DNA from 4 places in the Ensifer sp. YR511 genome. Region 2 is predicted to be linked to each of the others. Evidence: predicted binding sites of a transcription regulator. Region 2 holds the regulator's gene; each other region holds the start of a gene.
What was found. Region 2 encodes LexA, which represses DNA repair genes until DNA is damaged. Its sites were predicted from a motif close to TGTTCNNNNTGTGTTCNG; they were not measured.
Positions count from the first base shown of each region.

Region 1: a site for LexA is predicted at 1,979-1,996, ahead of dnaE (DNA polymerase III subunit alpha). Genes of this name have one in related genera too.
Region 3: a site for LexA is predicted at 2,498-2,515, ahead of BLU15_RS04755 (DNA polymerase IV). Genes of this name have one in related genera too.
Region 4: a site for LexA is predicted at 2,582-2,599, ahead of BLU15_RS03435 (ATP-dependent helicase). Genes of this name have one in related genera too.

Region 1 covers NZ_FNGR01000002.1:53,338-58,428, reverse strand. The annotation lists gene BLU15_RS04780 (lipoprotein-releasing ABC transporter permease subunit) at 1-555, shown strand, start outside; gene BLU15_RS04775 (DUF5680 domain-containing protein) at 723-1,190, opposite strand; gene BLU15_RS04770 (hypothetical protein) at 1,274-1,843, opposite strand; gene dnaE (DNA polymerase III subunit alpha) at 2,261-5,091, shown strand, end outside.
Region 2 covers NZ_FNGR01000005.1:53,734-58,824, reverse strand. The annotation lists gene BLU15_RS11725 (cryptochrome/photolyase family protein) at 1-104, opposite strand, end outside; tRNA gene BLU15_RS11720 (tRNA-Asn) at 203-277, opposite strand; gene BLU15_RS11715 (hypothetical protein) at 437-730, shown strand; gene BLU15_RS11710 (thermonuclease family protein) at 953-1,687, shown strand; tRNA gene BLU15_RS11705 (tRNA-Cys) at 1,840-1,913, shown strand; gene BLU15_RS11700 (hypothetical protein) at 2,111-2,452, shown strand; gene lexA (transcriptional repressor LexA) at 2,541-3,263, opposite strand; gene BLU15_RS11690 (hypothetical protein) at 3,500-3,796, opposite strand; gene BLU15_RS11685 (hypothetical protein) at 4,120-4,752, shown strand; gene BLU15_RS11680 (hypothetical protein) at 4,879-5,091, shown strand, end outside.
Region 3 covers NZ_FNGR01000002.1:47,382-52,472, forward strand. The annotation lists gene BLU15_RS04735 (PleD family two-component system response regulator) at 1-892, opposite strand, end outside; gene BLU15_RS04740 (response regulator) at 910-1,281, opposite strand; gene BLU15_RS04745 (DUF3572 domain-containing protein) at 1,438-1,707, shown strand; gene BLU15_RS04750 (hypothetical protein) at 1,710-2,351, shown strand; gene BLU15_RS04755 (DNA polymerase IV) at 2,519-3,811, shown strand; gene BLU15_RS04760 (L,D-transpeptidase family protein) at 3,951-5,091, shown strand, end outside.
Region 4 covers NZ_FNGR01000001.1:674,786-679,876, forward strand. The annotation lists gene BLU15_RS03410 (cyclase family protein) at 1-520, shown strand, start outside; gene BLU15_RS03415 (EthD family reductase) at 672-986, opposite strand; gene BLU15_RS03425 (hypothetical protein) at 1,332-1,976, shown strand; gene BLU15_RS03430 (carboxymuconolactone decarboxylase family protein) at 2,101-2,508, shown strand; gene BLU15_RS03435 (ATP-dependent helicase) at 2,642-5,091, shown strand, end outside.

The sequences.
Region 1 (5,091 bases), on a different contig from region 2:
CCTGATGTCGTTGAGGAGTTGCGCCAGCCGATCGAGGATGCGGCCGGACGGCAAATCTTCATCACCGACTGGCGCGACCGCAACAAGACCTTCTTCTCGACGCTCGAGGTCCAGAGCAACGTGATGTTCATGATCCTGTCGCTAATCGTGCTGGTCGCGGCACTCAACATCATCTCCGGCCTGATCATGTTGGTGAAGGACAAGGGCAGCGACATCGCGATCCTGCGGACCATGGGCGCGACCTCGGGCTCGGTGATGCGCATCTTCTTCATGACGGGGGCTGCAATCGGCGTCGCCGGAACGGTCGCGGGCGTGGCGCTCGGCGTCGTCGTCTGCCTCAACATCGAATCCATCCGGCAGTTCTTTTCCTGGATCTCGGGAACGACGATATTCAGCCCTGAGCTTTATTTCCTCAACCAGCTCCCGGCCGATATGAACGCCGACGAGACCGCACTCGTCGTCGTCATGGCGCTGACCCTTTCCTTCCTCGCCACGATCTTTCCGGCCTGGCGTGCCTCGCGCCTCGATCCGGTGCAAGCCTTGCGTTACGATTGACCCACGCTGTGACTTGCAACGTCGTTTCTTGAATGAATGCGTGCGTCTGGCACAGCGATTACCACCTTCGCCGGCCATCCGCGGCGTTTGGCGTCCAAAGCGCGCCGCGATCCTTTAGATTCGCGAACCGCTGCGCTCTCCTGCGTCACTTGCTGCGGGCCTTGCCCTCAACGCCTGATCAGACCGCCGCGATAGTCGAGCTCGTACGCTTCCTCGCCGTCGACGAAGATGACCTCATGCCCGGAAAAATGTGCGGTGTCGCCGCGGCTGTTGTCGATGTAGTAGCCATGGGCGTGCCGGAACTCCGTGCCGCCGAGGAAATGCCGCTTGTCGCGGTACATCGCCTGAAGCGCCGCCCTGATGACGACGCCTGCCTTTTCACCGTTTATGAGGTCAGGACGGATGATCCGCCCGAAGTAGTTCATCGCCCAGTGCGGCTCGTCATTCTGCCACACGGTCTCCTGGCCTGCGAAATCGGTCCCGCCGAAATAGCTGTCGAGGTAGCTCCAGCTATCCCGCTCGTAGCCGATGTCGTGAGAACCCGGGCGTGACGACGGTCGCTGCCCGCCGCCGCCGACATAGGTTTTTGATTTGGCTTCAACGATGAATTCTCTGAGTGCTTCGAGCGCGGCCATGATTGTTCCTCATACGTTCGCGCCGGAGGATGTCGCGATCCGCTGAAGTTGTAAAGAACAAATAGAGAACAATCGCCCGGTTATTACAGGCCGCACGCCTTCTGCCCGCGATCGTCGCTCCAGTCCTTGAGAAGGATGAGCTCGCCTTTCGCGGTGATTGGCTTGTCGTTCGATTTGCCCTTGCCCGTCAGCACGTTGAGGTCGCATTGCGCGGTGTTGTCCGGATCGAGCGTATCGTAGGACGAGTAGGTGTAGCCCGCCACGACGAAGTCGAAGTTGCGATAGGCGACCGTCAGCTTCTGTTCCCAGCGGTCGCGCCCGATGGCATCGTTCTGACTGGTGATGAGCAACGAGCCGCTCGGCAGCGCCTCGATCGACGGCGCTTGGCCGACGAGTTCGAACTGACCCCAGACCTTGTTCGGAATGGCCGACTTTAATGCCAGCGCGCCGTTGTCGCCGGTGAGGTAGAGATAGATGCCGTTGTCCTCGTCGCTGCCTTCGGCGGGTCGTACGATGAGCGCGAGATCCGGGCTCCCGTCCTTGTTCCAGTCGCCGGTCGCCGCCGAGACGATGCGGGCGGGGTCTATCGTCTCTGCTGCGGAGACGGTGGTCGGAAGCAGGATCAGCAAGGGGAGAATCAGGCGTGCAAGCATGTCGGAGCGCTCCGCGTGGTCGTTCCTCTTGATATGCGGGCGCCGCGCTTTCCTCAAGCGGCTCGTCGTCAGTTAACCTGCATTCGGGCGCGATGTTAACCATCGTGAACAGAATGCCTGTGCACTGCTTGACGCGTGAACAAAAATGGAACAAAGTAAAAACATAACGGAAAAGGAGCCATGTTATGACTGATTTTGTTCGTGACCTCGCCGCCTTCGCGTCGATGAGCCTGTTCATCGCAAGCATCTCTTTCATTGCGCTCGGCCTCTGAAGGCGGGCGTCAACATCTTCTCTCAAGCACCTCCGCAAAGCGTCTCATCCCCGTTGAATAAGGGGGACGACATGTCAGGGGAATCTGGACATGACGGGCGATAAACGGGATATCCTTCCGACTGGACAGGAATCAGGGTGCGACAATGGCAGACGACAGCAAGGCAGCATCGAGTGAGGCGCTCGGCACGGATCCGCAGTTCGTGCATCTGCGCGTCCACTCTGCCTTCTCCTTGCTCGAAGGCGCTCTGCCGCTGAAGAAGGTCATCGGCAAGGCGGTCGCCGATAACCAGCCGGCGATCGGGATCGCCGACACCAACAATCTCTTCGCAGCCCTCGAATTCTCGCAGAAGGCAGCCGGTGACGGGCTGCAGCCGATCACCGGCTGCCAGCTGTCGATCGACATGGAGGACGAGACCGAGGGGGATCGGCGCGGCCATGGGCATCAGCTCGCCAAGCTGCCATCGATCGTGCTCATCGCCGCCACCGATGACGGCTATACGCGCCTCGTCGATCTCGTCAGCCGTGCCTATCTGAGCGGCGAGGGCAGCCAGGCGACGCGCATTACGCGCTCCTGGCTTGCCGAATGCGGCACCGAGGGCTTGATTGCGCTGACCGGCGCGTCCGGTGGCCCGGTGGATATCGCCATGAAGGCGGGCTCCACGGCGCTCGCCGAAGCGCGTCTCGAAGCCTTGCATGATCTCTTTGGCGATCGGCTCTATATCGAGCTGCAGCGCCACGGTGGCCACGACCGGCGGCACGAGAGCCGGATGATCGAGCTTGCCTACAAGTTCGACATTCCGCTTGTCGCCACCAACGAAGCCTTCTTCCCGTCGCCCTCCGACTATGAGGCGCATGACGCCCTGATGGCGGTAGCGCACAACGCCATGGTGTCGGACGACAGCCGGTTCCGCCTGACACCGGACCACTATCTGAAGAGCCGCAAAGAAATGGCGGCGCTGTTTGTCGATCTGCCCGAGGCACTGGAAAACACGCTCGAGATCGCCCGGCGCTGCTCCTTCATGCTGAAGACCCGTGGGCCGATCCTGCCGCGCTTTACCGGCGCGACGGCGGATCCGGAGGAGGCCGAGCGCGCCGAGTCGGACGAACTGCGTCGCCAGGCGGAGGAGGGCCTCGAAGACCGTCTCGCGAGACTCGGTATGGCGCCCGGCTACACCCAAGAGGAATACCGCGAGCGCCTGGCCTTCGAATTGAGCGTCATCGAGCGCATGAAGTTTCCCGGCTACTTCCTGATCGTTGCCGACTTCATCAAATGGGCCAAGCAGCACGACATCCCCGTCGGGCCGGGCCGCGGCTCGGGCGCCGGCTCGCTTGTCGCCTATGCGCTGACGATCACCGACGTCGATCCGATGCGCTTCTCGCTGCTGTTCGAACGCTTCCTCAATCCCGAGCGCGTCTCGATGCCCGACTTCGACATCGACTTCTGCCAGGACCGGCGCGAAGAGGTGATCCGCTACGTGCAGCGCAAGTACGGTCGCGAACAGGTGGCGCAGATCATCACCTTCGGTTCGCTGCAGGCCCGTGCCGCCTTGCGCGACGTCGGTCGCGTGCTCGAAATGCCCTATGGTCAGGTCGACAAGATCTGCAAGCTGGTGCCCAACAACCCCGCCAACCCGACGCCGCTTTCCAAGGCGATCGAGGAGGAGCCGCGCCTGCAGGAAGAGGCCGAGAAGGAGCCGGTGGTCGCCCGCCTTCTCGATATCGCCCAGAAGATCGAAGGCCTTTACCGCCACGCCTCGACCCACGCCGCCGGTATCGTGATCGGCGACCGGCCGTTGTCGCAGCTGGTGCCGATGTATCGCGATCCGCGCTCCGACATGCCGGTCACCCAGTTCAACATGAAGTGGGTCGAGCAGGCCGGTCTCGTCAAGTTCGACTTCCTCGGCCTGAAGACGCTGACGGTGTTGAAGGTCGCGGTCGATTTCGTCAAGCAGCGCGGCATCGAGGTCGATCTCGCGAGCATCCCACTCGATGATCTGAAGACCTACGAGATGCTGTCGCGCGGCGAAACGGTCGGCGTGTTCCAGGTGGAAAGTGCCGGTATGCGCAAGGCGCTGATCGGCATGCGGCCCGACTGCATCGAGGACATCATCGCACTCGTGGCGCTCTATCGCCCAGGCCCGATGGAGAACATCCCGGTCTATAACGCCCGTAAGCATGGCGAGGAAGAGGTCGAGTCGATCCATCCGAAGATCGACCACCTGCTCAAGGAAACGCAGGGCGTTATCGTTTACCAGGAGCAGGTGATGCAGATCGCCCAGGTGCTCTCTGGCTACTCGCTCGGCGAGGCCGATCTTCTGCGCCGCGCCATGGGTAAGAAGATCAAGGAGGAGATGGACAAGCAGCGCGCCCGTTTCGTCGACGGCGCCGTCAAGAACGAGGTGTCGAAGCCGCAGGCCGACCTCATTTTCGACCTGCTCGCCAAGTTCGCCAACTACGGCTTCAACAAGTCGCACGCGGCGGCCTATGCGATCGTGTCCTATCAGACCGCCTACATGAAGGCGCACTATCCGGTGGAGTTCCTGGCGGCGTCGATGACGCTCGACATGTCCAACACCGAAAAGGTCAACGACTTCCGCCAGGATGCCAAGCGTCTGGGCATCGAGGTGATCGCCCCGTCGGTACAGACCTCGTTCCGGCACTTCCAGACGGGCGAAAGCCGCATCTATTACTCGCTTGCAGCGATCAAGGGCGTGGGCGAGTCAGCGGTCGAGCACATCGTCGAGGTTCGAGGCGACAAGGCCTTCGCAAGCCTCGAAGACTTCTGCCTCCGGATCGACCCCAAGCTGCTCAACCGTCGCGTTTTTGAAAGCCTGATTGCCGCCGGCGCCTTCGATTGCTTCGGCTACGACCGGGCGGAGCTGGTCGGCGGGCTCGATCGTATTCTCGGGTTTGCCCAGCGGGCTCAGGAAAACAAGACGAGCGGGCAGAGCGACATGTTCGGCGCAGGGGCGGC
Region 2 (5,091 bases):
ATGACGGCTGCCTCGCCGGCGGCAGCCGAGAGGGCGCGATTGTCGGCCAGGCGGAGATCCTTGCGGAACCAGACGATGATGGGCGGCGCCGCGGCCTTTGTCATAAAGAACCATCGGGGGGTTGGGGATTGATCACTTGGAGAACATAGGTGCAAAATGAAAAAAAGCCATTCGCATCGCTGCAAATGGCTCTTTTAGAAAGTGGCTCCCCGGGCCGGATTCGAACCGGCGACCTGTCGATTAACAGTCGAATGCTCTACCGCTGAGCTACCAGGGATCATCCGCGCCGCTGTTGTGCTGTGCGCTTCAGAAGTGAGGCTGCTAATACGCATGCTTTTCTGATTTGCCAAGCGCTTTTTTCAAAAAAAATGACAAGTTCCGTTGCGAGGCTGTGGAGAAGTCCCCAATTGTGGGAAAACACGCCGGATAGGGAATGATGAATAAAAACAGGAAGCAGACGCATTTCGGCATTGATCCGCAAACACGACAAGTCGTGCTGGGAAAATGGCGTATCGCGTTGCCCGACTCGCCCCTGCTGCGGATCCTGCTGGGTTCGCTGCTGGTGTTTTGTGGTTTTCTCGGTTTCTTGCCCGTGCTGGGCTTCTGGATGATACCGTTGGGCCTGATCGTGCTTTCCCACGACATTCCCTCGGTTCGCCGCCGCCGTCGTCGTCTGGCCGTCTGGTGGGCGCGCTGGCGCGGGAAGGCCAACTCCTCGAACGGCTCCTGAGGCGGACGCCGATTTAACGATCTTGTTGTCGAGGGCAGGGCGGTCGGCAGTTTTCGGTTCCTCGCGGCCGTCCCGTAGCAATTCCGAATCTCTCAACAAGGGCCGTGGCCGCGCAGGCGAATGACCGGTTCCTCGCGGTCTTCCCCTCTGTTGGGGTGCCCTCGAAAACTTTTCGGCAACCCATCAAACGCATAATGCGGTCTCGAATCAGGATGGGGACCGATGGCCAAAGCCACTACGAAACGTCGACGCCGCAGTTCGGGCCGAAGCACCAGCAAACAGGGCGGCATGGCGCCGTGGTATCTGGCCGCAGCGCTCACCCTTGGCGGCGTCATGGCCCACGACCATCGCGCCGAGTTGCGGCACTGGCCGGTGGTTTCCGATGTCATGGCCTTTGCATCGCGATCGGAAACGAAGCCGAAGCCTCAGCGCGCGGTTCCTGAAGCGCAGGAGCGCGTTGCGCAGCAGGCGGATAGGCACAAACCAAATCCGAAGCCCAACCCGGCGACGAAGGTTGTCCTGGCCGCCCCGGTGCCGTCGGTGAATGTCGGCGTCACGCCGCCAACCCCTCTCGTGCGGCCGAATGAAGAGGTGAAGACGGCATCCATCCGTACCGATCAGTTCTATTTTTGCGGCATTCGCAACGACAACTGCGTGATCGATGGCGCGACCTTCGTCTTCCATGGCGAGACGATCCGCGTCGCCGATGTCGATGCACCGCGAATCCGCCAGGCAAGCTGCGACAAGGAGCGTTCGCGCGGCTTCTACGCCAAGCAGCGCCTGCGCGAATTGCTGAATGCAGGCGACTTCAGGCTGATCTCGGCGGGAGGGCGATCAGATGCCAAGGCCGGCGAGAAACTGCGCCTGGTCACCCGCGGTGACCAATCTCTTGGACGTGTACTCGTTTCCGAGGGGCTCGTGCGGCCGTGGGAAGGGCGCCCGACGCCCTGGTGCTGAGATCAGCTGGGAGACGCTCGGCGGACATCGTCGATCGTTCTGTGGAAAGTATCCGTCCTGCAATTCGACGGCGCGTTTTTCAGAAAATGCCTCTTGCGGTTTTTCTGCAATCATTCTAAATCCGCGCCAACGCTTGGTTATCCGAGCTGTGAGGCCTCGTGGCGGAGTGGTGACGCAGAGGACTGCAAATCCTTGTACCCCGGTTCAATTCCGGGCGAGGCCTCCAAAAATCTCACCTCGTTAAATTTGGTTTGGCGTTCTGCCTTAGGGCAGCGCGGTAAAATTCGCGACACGTCCGCGCAAGCCACGTCTCCTATGCCTCCGTCGGATCTTATCGCTTCGGTGAATTCGGTAGAGGGGGAACGATGACTCCGCTGAGATCAACCGCATCGGTAGCGTCCGTCAACATTAAGAACGGAGGCAATGGCATCAATGAAAAAGAGACTGATCCTGACGGCGTTGGCGTGTTTTGCGGCGACCGCTATGGAGGCGCGCGCGGACGACCTGGTTTTCCAGCTGAAGAACAACACCGGCGCGGTACTGACGAATTTCTATACGTCGCCGGTCGGCGTCAATGAATGGGAAGACGATGTTTTCGGTCGGCAGGTCCTGAACCCCGGCGAGAGCATGGAGATCACCATTGCCGACGGGCGGGACGTCTGCAAATACGACATGCGATTCGAATTCGAGGAAGGCTCGGCCCTCGATACGACCGAGGACACGCAGGATCTCTGCGAACTCGGCGAATACACGATCCACGAATAAGCGATCTGGATTTCAGGTCGCCTTAAATGGAAAGAGCCTCGCCACTTTCAGTGGCGAGGCTCTTTTGATTCGGCGTTCTGCCTGGAATTCAATGGTAGCGGCGGATCAGCCCGACGAGCTTGCCCTGGATTTTCACGCGATCCGGTCCGAAAATGCGCGTCTCGTAGGCGGGGTTGGCCGCTTCGAGCGCAATCGACGCGCCCTTGCGACGGAAGCGCTTCAGCGTCGCTTCCTCGTCGTCCACGAGCGCCACGATGATGTCGCCGGGATTGGCCGAGTTGCCGTTGCGGATGATCACCGTGTCGCCATCGAAGATGCCGGCCTCGATCATCGAATCGCCCTTTACTTCGAGGGCGTAATGCTCGCCGCTGCCGATCATGTCGAGCGGAACGGTAATGTCATGGGTGTTGTTCTGGATCGCCGAGATCGGCACGCCGGCAGCGATGCGGCCCATCACCGGGACGGAAACAGACGTGCTTTCGGCGACCGTCGCCGGCTTCGGCGTGGCAGGAGCGGCGGCCGGCGGCTTTCCGAGGCTGCCCTCGATCACGCTCGGCGAGAAGCCTCTGCGCGGCTGTTGCTGGCCGGCGGCGTAGGCTTCCGGAAGCTTGATGACTTCGAGCGCGCGCGCCCGGTTCGGCAACCGGCGAATGAACCCGCGCTCTTCGAGCGCCGTGATCAAACGGTGAATGCCGGACTTCGACGCCAGGTCGAGCGCATCCTTCATTTCATCGAAAGACGGCGGTACGCCCGACTCCTTCATGCGTTCGTGGATGAACAGAAGCAATTCCTGTTGCTTGCGGGTCAGCATGGCACGTCGCTCCAGAGGCGTGAAACAAATCAAGAACAGACACTATCTGTTCCATATGTGTTCCGCAAGTGCCTAAAATTCCGTGAATTCAGGCAATTGGCTGCTTCTGTGGGGGGCGATTGGTCACTTTTGCGGGAGCGGGGCGGTTTTCGGCGACGGTTGCGTCCCAAAACAGCGCCGGGCAGGCCGGTCGCGCGCGTGATTCGAACGAATCGCGGCTCTCTTCGCGGAGAGACTTAAGTCGCTTGCGAGGCCGAGCAGGCGTCTTCGAACTCCTTCACCGTCTCGGCGCTGTTGTCTTCCGGAAGCACTGCGTCGGCCGCATCGGTCGCAACGGGCGTATCGCCGTCATAAACGAAGGACTGGATGTAGAACGCGAGCGCGCCCTTCCAAACATTGCGTCCATCGATCTGATGGCACGGTACGGCCCGTTCGAAATCGGTCTGGAGTTCATCCACCGTCGCGGCACTGAGCTTGACGTCAGGCATATTGGGCGATGCGACTATCGAAGCGAGAAGCAGGGCGGCAAGCACGGTGATCGTCCACTTGATGAAGGGGTGGGACTACGGGTTGGTAAACGATGTGAACCGCGCTTTCGTTCCGAAGTCCAGCAAGCATGGCGATCACTCTGCCATGTTCAACAGCTCTTTGCCCGCAGGCTGTGGCTGATTTGCGCCAGCCGCTCCATCTCAACCTCGTCTCGGCCGTTCTTCATGGACCGGCGCGGAGAATGCATCGGAGCTGCCAGCTTTCGCATCGGGCCTGGGGCGCGCAAAAATCCCTGCGGGGAAGGGCCTTCGCCGTCTCGACAGGCCTCTAAAAAAAGATAACTTTGCGTGGAAAGTGGGGTGGTTGCATGCATAGATTGTCGTTGGTGGTGCTCGGCCTGTTGCTCACGGCTGGAGCGGCGTCTGCCGAAGAAGGGCGTTCGAATATCTGGAAACGGATCAACGCCTGGACGGTGGGATCCGATCCTTCCCTGGGAGGCTCGTGTTACGCGGCGACGAGCTATGACGCCGGCGCTATCCTTCGTATCGGCTTTTATCCGCGGGGATCGACGAACCTGGCGTTTCTTTCGATCGGCAATGCCGAATGGAAATCCATCGAGCCGCAGCGGGAATACGATGTTGCCTTGCAGCTCGACCGTGGTCGTCAGTGGCCGGCCGTTGCGTTCGGTGTTGATCTGACCGGCGCCAAGGCCCTTGTCGTCAACTTTTCCAACACCGACTTCTTTACCGAATTCGTTCGCAAGAACACCTTGGCGCTGGCCTTCGAGGGGCGCGTCGTCGCGAGCCTAAGCCTGCGTGATTCGATGAAGGCGGTAAGCGAGATGTTCAAGTGCCAGGAGGCGGTGAGCGCCTTGATCCCGAATGGCGGTCAGGGAGCGGCGAACGATCCCTTTGCGGGCGCCGGTGGCAATGCGCCGAACAACGATCCCTTTGCCGGCGGCGGCCAGACCAAGTCATCGAAAGATCCTTTCGCCATGTGATGGGCAGTCCGCTTGCCGCGGAGAGGTGAATATTCCTAAAATATTGCCTGGGATCGGCTAGGCACCCTCGACAGCGATGCGGGGACCTATCAAAATGCGGGCAAACGGGGGTTTTGCATGCGTAGATTGCTGGTCGGATTGGTAAGCTGTCTGATCGCCGCGGGATCGGCCGCGGCTGAGGAGTCCGAAATCATCAAGTGGAAGGATGTCGACGGCTGGACCGTTGCTTCCGACACCTCGATGGAGGGCTCCTGCTTCATCTCGTCGGTATTCGACGGCGGGGTCACCTTGCGCCTTGGGTTCTATCCCAAGGGCTCCGAGTCGCCGCTCTATATGAGC
Region 3 (5,091 bases), on a different contig from region 2:
GCCCGGTGAGGCCGTCGGTGACGGCAAGCTCGATGGTTTGCTGCACGCTCGACCGCAGCCTGTCATTGCAGTGCTTGCGCCGGATCTGGGTCATCGACCGGGCAATCAGTTCATTGGGATCGACCGGCCGCATCAGATAGTCCGTCACGCCCAGATCGAGCGCGCGGACGACCAACTCGTCGCTGCCCTGCTCGGCGATCAGCAGGATAGGGATGAAACGGGTGCGCTCCAGCGAGCGCAACTGCGAGCAGAGCCGCAACGGATCGTAGTCGTCGAAATTCGCATTGACGATGACGAGGTCGAAATTGTTCTCCGCCGCCTCGAACAATGCCGCCTGCGGATCGGAGATGACCGAGACCTCGGCAATCGGCTTGAGGGCGCGCGGCAGCCGCTCCTGCGACGAGCCGCGGCCATCGACGAGCAGGACGTTGCCGGGCTCGTCAGGCCGGTCCGCCCGGCCAACATCTTCAAGCCCGATCGTCTGCGCCGTCTGGGCCCGCAGGCGCAGCTCATCGCTGACGTTCTTCAGCCGCACCAAGCTCTTCACCCGCGACATCAGCTGCAGATCGTTGACGGGCTTCGTCAGGAAATCGTCGGCGCCGGCCTTCAGGCCACGCACGCGGTCCGAAGGCTGGTCGAGCGCGGTGACCATGACAACCGGGATATGTGCCGTCTTCGGGTTCGCCTTCAGCCGCTCGCAGACTTCGAAACCATCGAGACCGGGCATCATGATATCGAGCAGCACCAGGTCGATGGGCGTCTTTTCGCAGAGCGCCAGGGCGGCATAACCGTCACTGGCCGTCAGCACGTCGAAGTACTCGGCAAGCAACCGGGCTTCGAGCAGCTTCACATTGGCCGGAACGTCATCGACAACAAGAATACGCGCAGTCATATCAATTTTCCCGCCGCTCAGGCATCGCCCAGGTAGGTTTTGATCGTCTCAATGAACTTCGGTACGGAGATCGGCTTGGAGACATAGGCTTCGCACCCGCCTTGGCGGATCCGCTCCTCGTCGCCCTTCATCGCAAAGGCGGTCACGGCGATGACCGGGATGACGTGCAGCTCATCGTCTTCCTTCAACCACTTCGTCACTTCCAGACCGGAAACCTCCGGCAGCTGAATGTCCATGAGAATGAGATCGGGCCGATGCTTGCGCGCGAGCTCGAGCGCCTCCATGCCGTTGCGAGTCTGGATCGTCGCATAGCCGGAGGCCTCAATCAGGTCGCGGAAGAGCTTCATGTTCAGCTCGTTGTCCTCAACAATCATCACCTGTTTGGGCATGTCGATCCCTTGCTGTCCATCGTCACCTTGCAAGTCTCCTCAGGACAATTAACGTGCGGAGCCGACGACTCGACCCATTTCCTCAACGTCAGAGATAGGCCTATTTGGTTGAAAAATAGGTAACTCCGCACGTAAAAACCATACGGGGACAAACCATTGAAGAGCGCCGACGAAATCGCCATCGACATTCTCTCCTGGCTTGCCGGCGAGCCTGAGCTTCTGTCCCGCTTTCTGGCGCTGACCGGCACGGACCCGACGGCGTTGCGCAACGCGATTGCCGAACCCGGCTTCATGGGCGGGCTCGTCGCCTTTCTGATGGACCATGAGCCGACCCTGATGGCATTCTGCACCGCGACCGGTACGGCGCCTGAAGACGTCGTGCGCGCCCATACGGTACTTTCCGGCCACGCAGGCTTCGAGGATTGAGGGTGGCAAACGCGCCGACAGTTCACAGCATCACGCTTGGAAACCGTCCGCTGATCGTCAGCGACATCGACGATGTCGTGCTTGAATTCATCAATCCGTTCAAAGCGTTCCTTGGGAGCTGCGGCCATGTCCTCCTGCCCCGATCGTTTCGCCTGACCGGCAACATCATCACCCACGCGGACGAGCAGCCGGTGACGGAGCCAGAGGTCAAGATCCTGCTCGACACCTTCTACGGCTCGCAGGATCGTTGGCAAACGCCCGCCGCCAAGGTCGTCGAGACCCTGGCCGCATTGTCGGAGGAAGCCGATATCGTCTTTCTGACTGCGATGCCGCCGCAGCACGCTGCGGTTCGTCGCGCTCTTCTTGACCGGCTCGGCCTGCCCTATCCGCTGCTTGCGTCCGAAGAGCCGAAGGGGCCGATCGTCCAAAAACTTCACGGCAGCCGTAACGTCCCCCTCGTCTTCATCGACGACATGCTTCGCAACCTGCGATCGGTGAAGGATCACGCGCCGACCTGCCTGCCGATAAACCTCATGGCCGACTCGGAGTTCAAGGCGCTCGCGCCGAAGCTCGACGCCGACATCCGCGCCGTCGCAGACTGGCCGGAGGCAGCCGCAGCCATTCGCGCGCACTTCCGCGGCTAGCCCGGATCGGCTGCCCGTCGGCGCAAATTCAGCCGCGCCGGCGCTGCGCAAGACGCGCCCGGTGATCCTTTTCAACGGCGACAATTGCATTGTGATTTCCAATCGCGCCTCCTTGAGACTCGCTAGAGTAGTGCTTAAGGTCGCAATGTTCAATATTTGTTCCCGATATGCTCGACAGCGCTGCTCACTCTCCAGGCTTCTGCCGCGACTGCCTCAAGGAACAGGCGGCGTCGGTGCGGCGCTGCCTCGCCTGCGGCAGCCCGCGCATTCTGCGGCATGCGGAGCTCTATGACCTGACGCTGGCGCACATCGACTGCGACGCCTTCTATGCCTCGATCGAGAAGCGCGACAACCCGGAGCTTGCGGACAAGCCGGTGATCATCGGCGGCGGCAAGCGCGGCGTGGTCTCCACCGCCTGCTACGTCGCCCGCATTCACGGCGTGCGCTCGGCCATGCCGATGTTCAAGGCGCTGGAAGCCTGCCCCCAGGCCATCGTCATCAAGCCCAATATGGAGAAATACGCCCGCGTCGGCCGCGAGGTGCGCACGCTGATGCAGGAACTGACCCCGCTGGTGCAGCCGCTGTCGATCGACGAAGCCTTCCTCGAACTCAGCGGCACGGAGCGGCTGCATCACGATCCGCCGGCACGCACGCTCGCGCGGCTCGCCCGCCGGATCGAGCAGGAAATCGGCATCACCGTCTCGGTCGGCCTCTCCTACTGCAAGTTTCTCGCCAAGGTGGCGTCCGACCTGCAAAAACCGCGCGGCTTTTCCGTCATCGGCCAAGCCGAGGCGCTGGAGTTCCTGCGCGAGAAGCCGGTGACCCTGATCTGGGGCGTCGGCAAGGCCTTTGCCGCCACGCTGGAGCGTGACGGCGTGCGCACGATCGGGCAACTGCAGACCATGGAGGAAGGCGACCTGATGCGGCGCTATGGCACCATGGGGCAGCGGCTCTTTCGCCTATCGCGCGGGCTCGACGAAAGAGCGGTCGAAATCGACGGCGAAGCCAAGAGCGTTTCCGCAGAGACGACGTTCAACGACGATATCGCGCGCTATGACGACCTGGTCACGCATCTGCGGCGCCTCAGCGAGCAAGTGGCCCACCGGCTGCGAAAGTCGGAACTCGCCGGCCAGACGGTCGTTCTCAAGCTCAAAACCGCCGACTTCAAGATCCGCACCCGCAACCGGCGCCTGGATAGCCCTACCCGCCTTGCCGACCGCATTTTCCGCATCGGCCTGCAACTTCTCGAAAAAGAGGCGGACGGAACGAAGTATCGGCTGATCGGCATCGGCGTCAGCGATCTCTCCGCCCCGGATCTCGCCGATCCGCCCGATCTCGTCGATCCCGCGGCCACCAGGCGCGCTGCGGCCGAGGACGCGATCAACAAGCTGCGCGACAAATTCGGCAAGGCGAGCGTCGAAACCGGCTACACTTTCGGCACCAGAAAACGCGATCCGTGAGACCGCAAGCGTGCTTGCCCGAGCAGGCACGCTTCGCAAAGCGATCACGCAACCTTGACCGACAGCCCACACAGCAGGATGAATTCCTTAAAGATTGAAGGCTAGGCTTGTTCGCCAAGTCACGTGTTGGGTTGAGTGTATGGTATCGCGTTTCGCTCTCACCGCCAGCGTCGTCGCACTGCTTTTGTCGCCGGCTACCGGCTTTGCAGGCAGTCGCGGGCCGCTGCAGATCATCGTCTCGAAAGATCAGCAATCGCTCGTCGTCTATGACGGCGACGCTGTCATTGCGACATCACCGGTCTCGACCGGCAAGGCGGGCCACACGACGCCATCGGGCATCTTTTCTATCCTGGAAAAGCGGCGTCATCACAAGTCGAACATCTATTCGAACGCTCCGATGCCGTTCATGCAGCGGCTCACCTGGTCGGGCATTGCTCTGCATGGCTCCAACCATGTGCCGGACTATCCGGCGTCCCATGGCTGCGTGCGGTTGCCGAGTGAATTTGCTGCCTCGCTCTACAAGTTGACCGAGCGCGGCGTGCACGTGCTGATCTCCGACCGGCAGATAACGCCCTTGGAGGTCAAGAGCGCCCTACTCTTCCGCCCGGCCCCGATCGATCTCCAGCTGCCGCTTTCCGACGTGCCGCTCAGACCGGCGATCAGCCAGGCCGGCGATGCGCCGGTGGAAGTGGCGATGCGGGAGCCGCCCGGCGGCGCCAATTCGGCGCGATCCACCGAGGAGCCGATCCGTATCCTGATCACCCGAAGCGATACCCGCGACACCATGCGCGAGGTTCAGACGTCCCTGGATTTCCTCGGCTACGCGCCGGGCGCGATCGACGGCCATGCAGGGCCGGCGACGATTGCGGCCCTGCGTGCCTTCCAGGCAAGCGAAGGCATTGACAGCGACGGCAAGCTGACACCGGACCTGACCGACAGGCTCCTTCGCAAGGCCGGACGTACGCCGCCGCAAAACGGCAAGATCCTCGTGCGACAAGGGTTCAAGCCGCTCTTTGAAGCCGGGCTTACGATCGACAAGCCGGAAGAGGCGCTCGGAACGCATTTCCTCCAGTTCCGGCACAATGAAGAAGAAGGTGCCGAAGGCAAATGGTTCGGCGTCTCGCTCGAGAATCACCTGCCCGCCTCGACGAAGAAGCGGCTCGGCATCTCCACGGAGGCCGAGCCCTTCGCCTATAACGGCATCCAGCGCACGCTGGCGCGCGTGACGATCTCCGACGATGTGCGCAAGCGCGTGGAAACGTTGCTCGCCGAGGGCTCAT
Region 4 (5,091 bases), on a different contig from region 2:
CCTGCACTTTTCCGCCGATGGCCTCTCGGTCGCCGAACTGCCCGTCGACAAGCTGGTGGTGCCGCTGGTGATTGTCGATATCAGAAAGAAGGCTGAGGCCGATGCCGATGCGCAGGTGACGCCCGACGACCTCAAGGCCTGGGTCGCCGCCAATGGCGAGATCCCGGAAAACGCCTGCGTCGCCATGCTGTCGGGCTGGGGCGCGCATCTGGGCACGGACAAGTTCCGCAATGCCGATGGCGGCGGCAAGCTGCATTTCCCCGGCTTCCACGTCGAGGCGGCCAAATATCTGATCGAGGAAAGCAAGGCAGCCGGTATCGCCGTCGATACGCTGTCGCTCGACCATGGCCCCTCGCCCGATTTCGCCACGCATTACGCCTGGCTGCCGGAGGGTCGCTGGGGGCTGGAGGCAGCAGCCAATCTCGACAAGCTGCCGGTCAAGGGCGCAACCCTCATCCTCGGCGCACCGAAGCACCGCGGCGGCACCGGCGGCCCGGCCCGCGTCTTCGCGCTGGCCTAGGTCACCGACCTATAGAGCACAACCAGGTTTTGGCTGAAGCTAGACTGACGAGAGCAAGGTCGTTTACGCTTCGACGGCAACCACATGTCCCCGACCGTCAACCGGTTCCGCACCGGCTGCGCCACCATGGGTCATGGTGCGCCAAAGCACCCTACCCTCCAACGACTTCGCTGATCTGCACGATGGGCGCGATGTCCGTATAGTTGGCGACATCCGCGGCAATCTCGGCGCGGTGGGGACCTAACGCCTCCTGGAATGTCTCGAGGCTCGGCGAGTAGACGTGGCACGCCGCGACGAACCCCGGCGCGCTTCCAGGCTCGCGACCCGCAAGGCCCTTATCGATCTCGTAGCGCAGGCAGGCATCGCCGAGCCGTTCCTGGATCAGTGGCATGTGGCGGGTGCGGTAGTAGTCGTGATCGAACTTCGAGCCGCCATCGGCCGGATAGTAGACGCTCATCTTGATCATGGTCGGGCTCCTGCCTGAACGCCGCTCCGAGCGTTCGAAGCTTCTTCTAGGTCACCGACCTATAGAGCACAACCAGGTTTTGGCTGAAGCGAGTTTGACGAGAGCAAGGTCGTTTTCGCTGTGCTTGTCGAAGCCGGTGACGACGGCACGGAAGTGCCTGAGTGCTGACGAAGCGTTCGACGAGGTTGCGATAGCGACAGAGGAAGGTGCTGAAGGACGCGCATCGTTTGTGGACGGCAACGATGCCGCGGGGTTGATCGAGCGCGGCAAAGGAAGGCGCTTGTTTGCGGGCAAAAGTCTTCGGGAGTATCTTGGGCAGCGGTACGGACAATGGCGGGGGTCGTCATGGGGCCGCATGCATTTTGCCTGACATTTGCGCTCGTCTCCATGGGCCTGCTTCTTGCGGGGTGTCAGACCGTGACTGTCCAGGCGGACGACAAGACCGGCCCGACCACGAAACTCGAGATCACCGGCATCCTGGATGACCATGGCAATCCCGACCCGGTCTTCAACGACAGCAGCTGCTGCAACCGCCGCCGAAGTGTTCCCGACCTGGCGCCGCTCACCATCGCGGCTTCGGCCGAAGACCCCGAGAGCGGTGTGCGCGACATTGCCGTCTGGATCTGGGCCATCAAGCGGTGCCGCTACGACGACAGCACGGCAGATTTTCAGATCACGCAATCGACCGTGGCCGCTGCAGGCACGGCTTCGGGCACATACCCACCCGGCAGTTCCGCGCCGCTCAGCCGCAGCTCGACGGCAACCGTTCGCATGGCCGACACGCCCTATGGCGCCTGCAACCCCAAGACCGTCACTGACGCCAGTGGCCAGACGCGCGTGGTTGCCGCGCAGCCGACGGGCTTTTGCGGCCGCAGGGTCTTCATCGTCACGCAGAACGGCAACGCCTATCAGGGCTCGAGCAAGGGCGTGCTGTTTACGACCGGACCCTTCGGCTCGAACAATCAGCCCTGCAACGAAATCCCCAACTGAACGCATCGGCGACGGCTTCCCCAAAACGCAGCGCTGGCAATCGCCGCGACGTCGGCTATCGTCACCGCTTCAGGCGACCGGCCGGCCCGCACACAACCGCCGAGAACAACAGCGAAGGAGCCCCATGAGCACCGTATCCCCGCCTCAGAACCCGGAAGCCGATCCGCGTGTCAAAGCCGTGTTCGACGACATTCGCACCACCCGCAAATCCGACTTCATCAACAATATGTGGCTGTGGCTCGCCTTCGATCCGGAGCTCCTGGAACAGACCTGGCGCGACGTGAAGGCGGTGATGGCAACGCCCTCGGCGCTCGATCCGCTGGTCAAGGAGATGCTCTATATCGCCGTCTCCGTCACCAATGGCTGCGGCTACTGCGCCCATTCCCATACGGCGGCGGCAAGGGCGAAAGGCATGACCGACGCCGAGCATGCGGACCTGCTCAGGGTGATCTCGCTTGCCGCACGCACCAACCAGTTGGCGACGGCGCTGCAGGTGCCTGTGGATACCGCCTTCGACAAGACAAAAGAATAGACCGCGCGACCAAGAATAAGCGGTCTCGAAATCGCCTGTCTTTCCACAGGCTTGGTGCGGCTGGCGCAGAAAACGGAATAAAAGAAGAACATCCTTTCTGGCCTTTCCCCACCGAATCACTACATTGAGCCGCATGATGAGTGGTTTCGACGATATTCCCTTCTTCGACGAGGAGCCGGCGCCGCGCAAGCAGCAGCCCGCCCCCGCAGGTATTCCGGCAACGGGCGGCATCGCCGCGCGCGCCATGGCGGCGCGCGATCGCGCCCAGCCGCGCCCGGACTATCTCTCCGGCCTCAACCCGGAACAGTCCGAAGCGGTCGAGACGCTCGATGGCCCCGTGCTCGTGCTTGCCGGCGCCGGCACCGGCAAGACCCGGGTGCTGACGACCCGCATCGCCCATATCCTTTCGACCAACCGCGCCTTTCCCTCGCAGATCCTGGCGGTGACCTTCACCAACAAGGCGGCACGCGAGATGAAGGAGCGCATCGGCGTGCTCGTCGGCCATGCGGTCGAAGGCATGCCCTGGCTCGGCACCTTCCACTCGATCGGCGTCAAGCTGCTGCGCCGCCACGCCGAGCTCGTCGGCCTGCGTTCCGATTTCACCATTCTCGACACAGATGACGTGGTGCGGCTGATCAAGCAGCTCATCCAGGCCGAAGGCATCGACGACAAGCGCTGGCCGGCCAAGCAGTTTGCCGGCATGATCGACGGCTGGAAGAACAAGGGCCTCGATCCCGCCCAGATCCCCGAGGGAGACGCCCGCGCCTTTGCCAACGGCAAGGGCCGCGAACTCTATGCTGCCTACCAGAACCGGCTCTTGACGCTGAACGCCTGCGACTTCGGCGATCTTCTTTTGCACCCGATCCGCATCTTCCGCATGCATGCGGATGTGCTGAAGGACTATCACGACAAGTTCCGCTACATTCTCGTCGACGAGTACCAGGACACCAACACGGCGCAGTACATGTGGCTGCGGCTGCTTGCCCAGCGCCCCAAGGGCGTACCGCAGAACGTCTGCTGCGTGGGCGACGACGACCAGTCGATCTATGGCTGGCGCGGCGCGGAAGTGGACAATATCCTGCGCTTCGAAAAGGATTTCCCGGGCGCCAAGGTGATCAAGCTTGAGCGCAACTACCGCTCGACCGAGCACATTCTGGGCGCTGCCGGTCACCTGATCGCCCACAACGAGGGCCGCCTCGGCAAGACGCTCTTTACCGACCGCACCGATCCGGATGATGAGAAGGTGCAGGTGCACGCCGCCTGGGATTCCGAAGAGGAAGCCCGCGCCGTCGGCGAAGAGATCGAGCAGTTGCAGCGCAAGAGCCACAAGCTCAACGACATGGCGATCCTTGTGCGCGCCTCGTTCCAGATGCGCGAATTCGAAGACCGCTTCGTCACGCTCGGCCTCAACTACCGCGTCATCGGCGGCCCGCGCTTCTACGAGCGCCTCGAAATCCGCGATGCCATGGCCTATTTCCGCCTCGTCTGCCAGCCGGCCGACGATCTGGCCTTCGAGCGCATCGTCAACACGCCGAAGCGCGGTCTTGGCGACACCACCGTGCGCACGCTGCACGACTATGCCCGCGCCCGCGACATCCCGATGCTGGCGGCGGCCTCCGAGATCATCGAGACCGACGAGCTGAAGCCGAAGGCGCGCAAGGCACTGTTCGACGTCGTCACCGATTTCCGCCGCTGGCAGAGCCTGCTTGAAACGACCGTGCACACCGAGCTTGCCGAGCAGATCCTCGACGAGAGCGGCTATACGGCCATGTGGCAGAACGACAAGACGGCGGAAGCCCCCGGACGGCTGGAAAACCTGAAGGAACTCATCCGCTCGATGGAAGCCTTCGAGAGCCTGCGCGGCTTCCTCGAACACGTCGCTCTGGTCATGGATGCCGAGCAGAACGAGAACCTCGATGCCGTCTCGATCATGACGCTGCACTCGGCCAAGGGCCTGGAGTTCGATACCGTCTTCCTGCCCGGCTGGGAGGAAGGCCTGTTCCCGCACCAGCGCGCGCTTGATGAGGGCGGCCGCTCCGGCCTTGAGGAAGAACGGCGCCTCGCCTATGTCGGCATCACCCGCGCCAAGCATCGCTGCCACATCTGGTTCGTCTCCAACCGCCGCATCCACGGCCTCTGGCAGTCGACCATGCCGTCACGCTTCCTCGAGGAGCTGCCGCTCGCCCATGTGGACGTGGCCGAGAATGAACAATCCTATGGCGGCTATGGTCGTGGCGGCTACGGCCAGTCGCGCTTCGACAAGGCTGATCCCTTCCAGAACAACTACTCCACGCCCGGCTGGAAGCGCGCCCAGCAGCACCGCTCCGACGCCACCCGCGACAACTGGGGCACCCGCTCCGGCCATGCGGTCGAGCGCATCGGCTACGGCGAAAGCGGCCCGCGCGGCCGCACGATCGACGGCGAGCTGGTGGCGAAATCGACGGCCACCGAACCCTCGCGTTTCTCGGTCGGCGACCGCGTCTTCCACATGAAGTTCGGCAACGGCAACATCGCCGCCATCGAAGGCAACAAGCTCACCATCGACTTCGACCGCGCCGGCCAGAAGCGGGTGCTGGATGGATT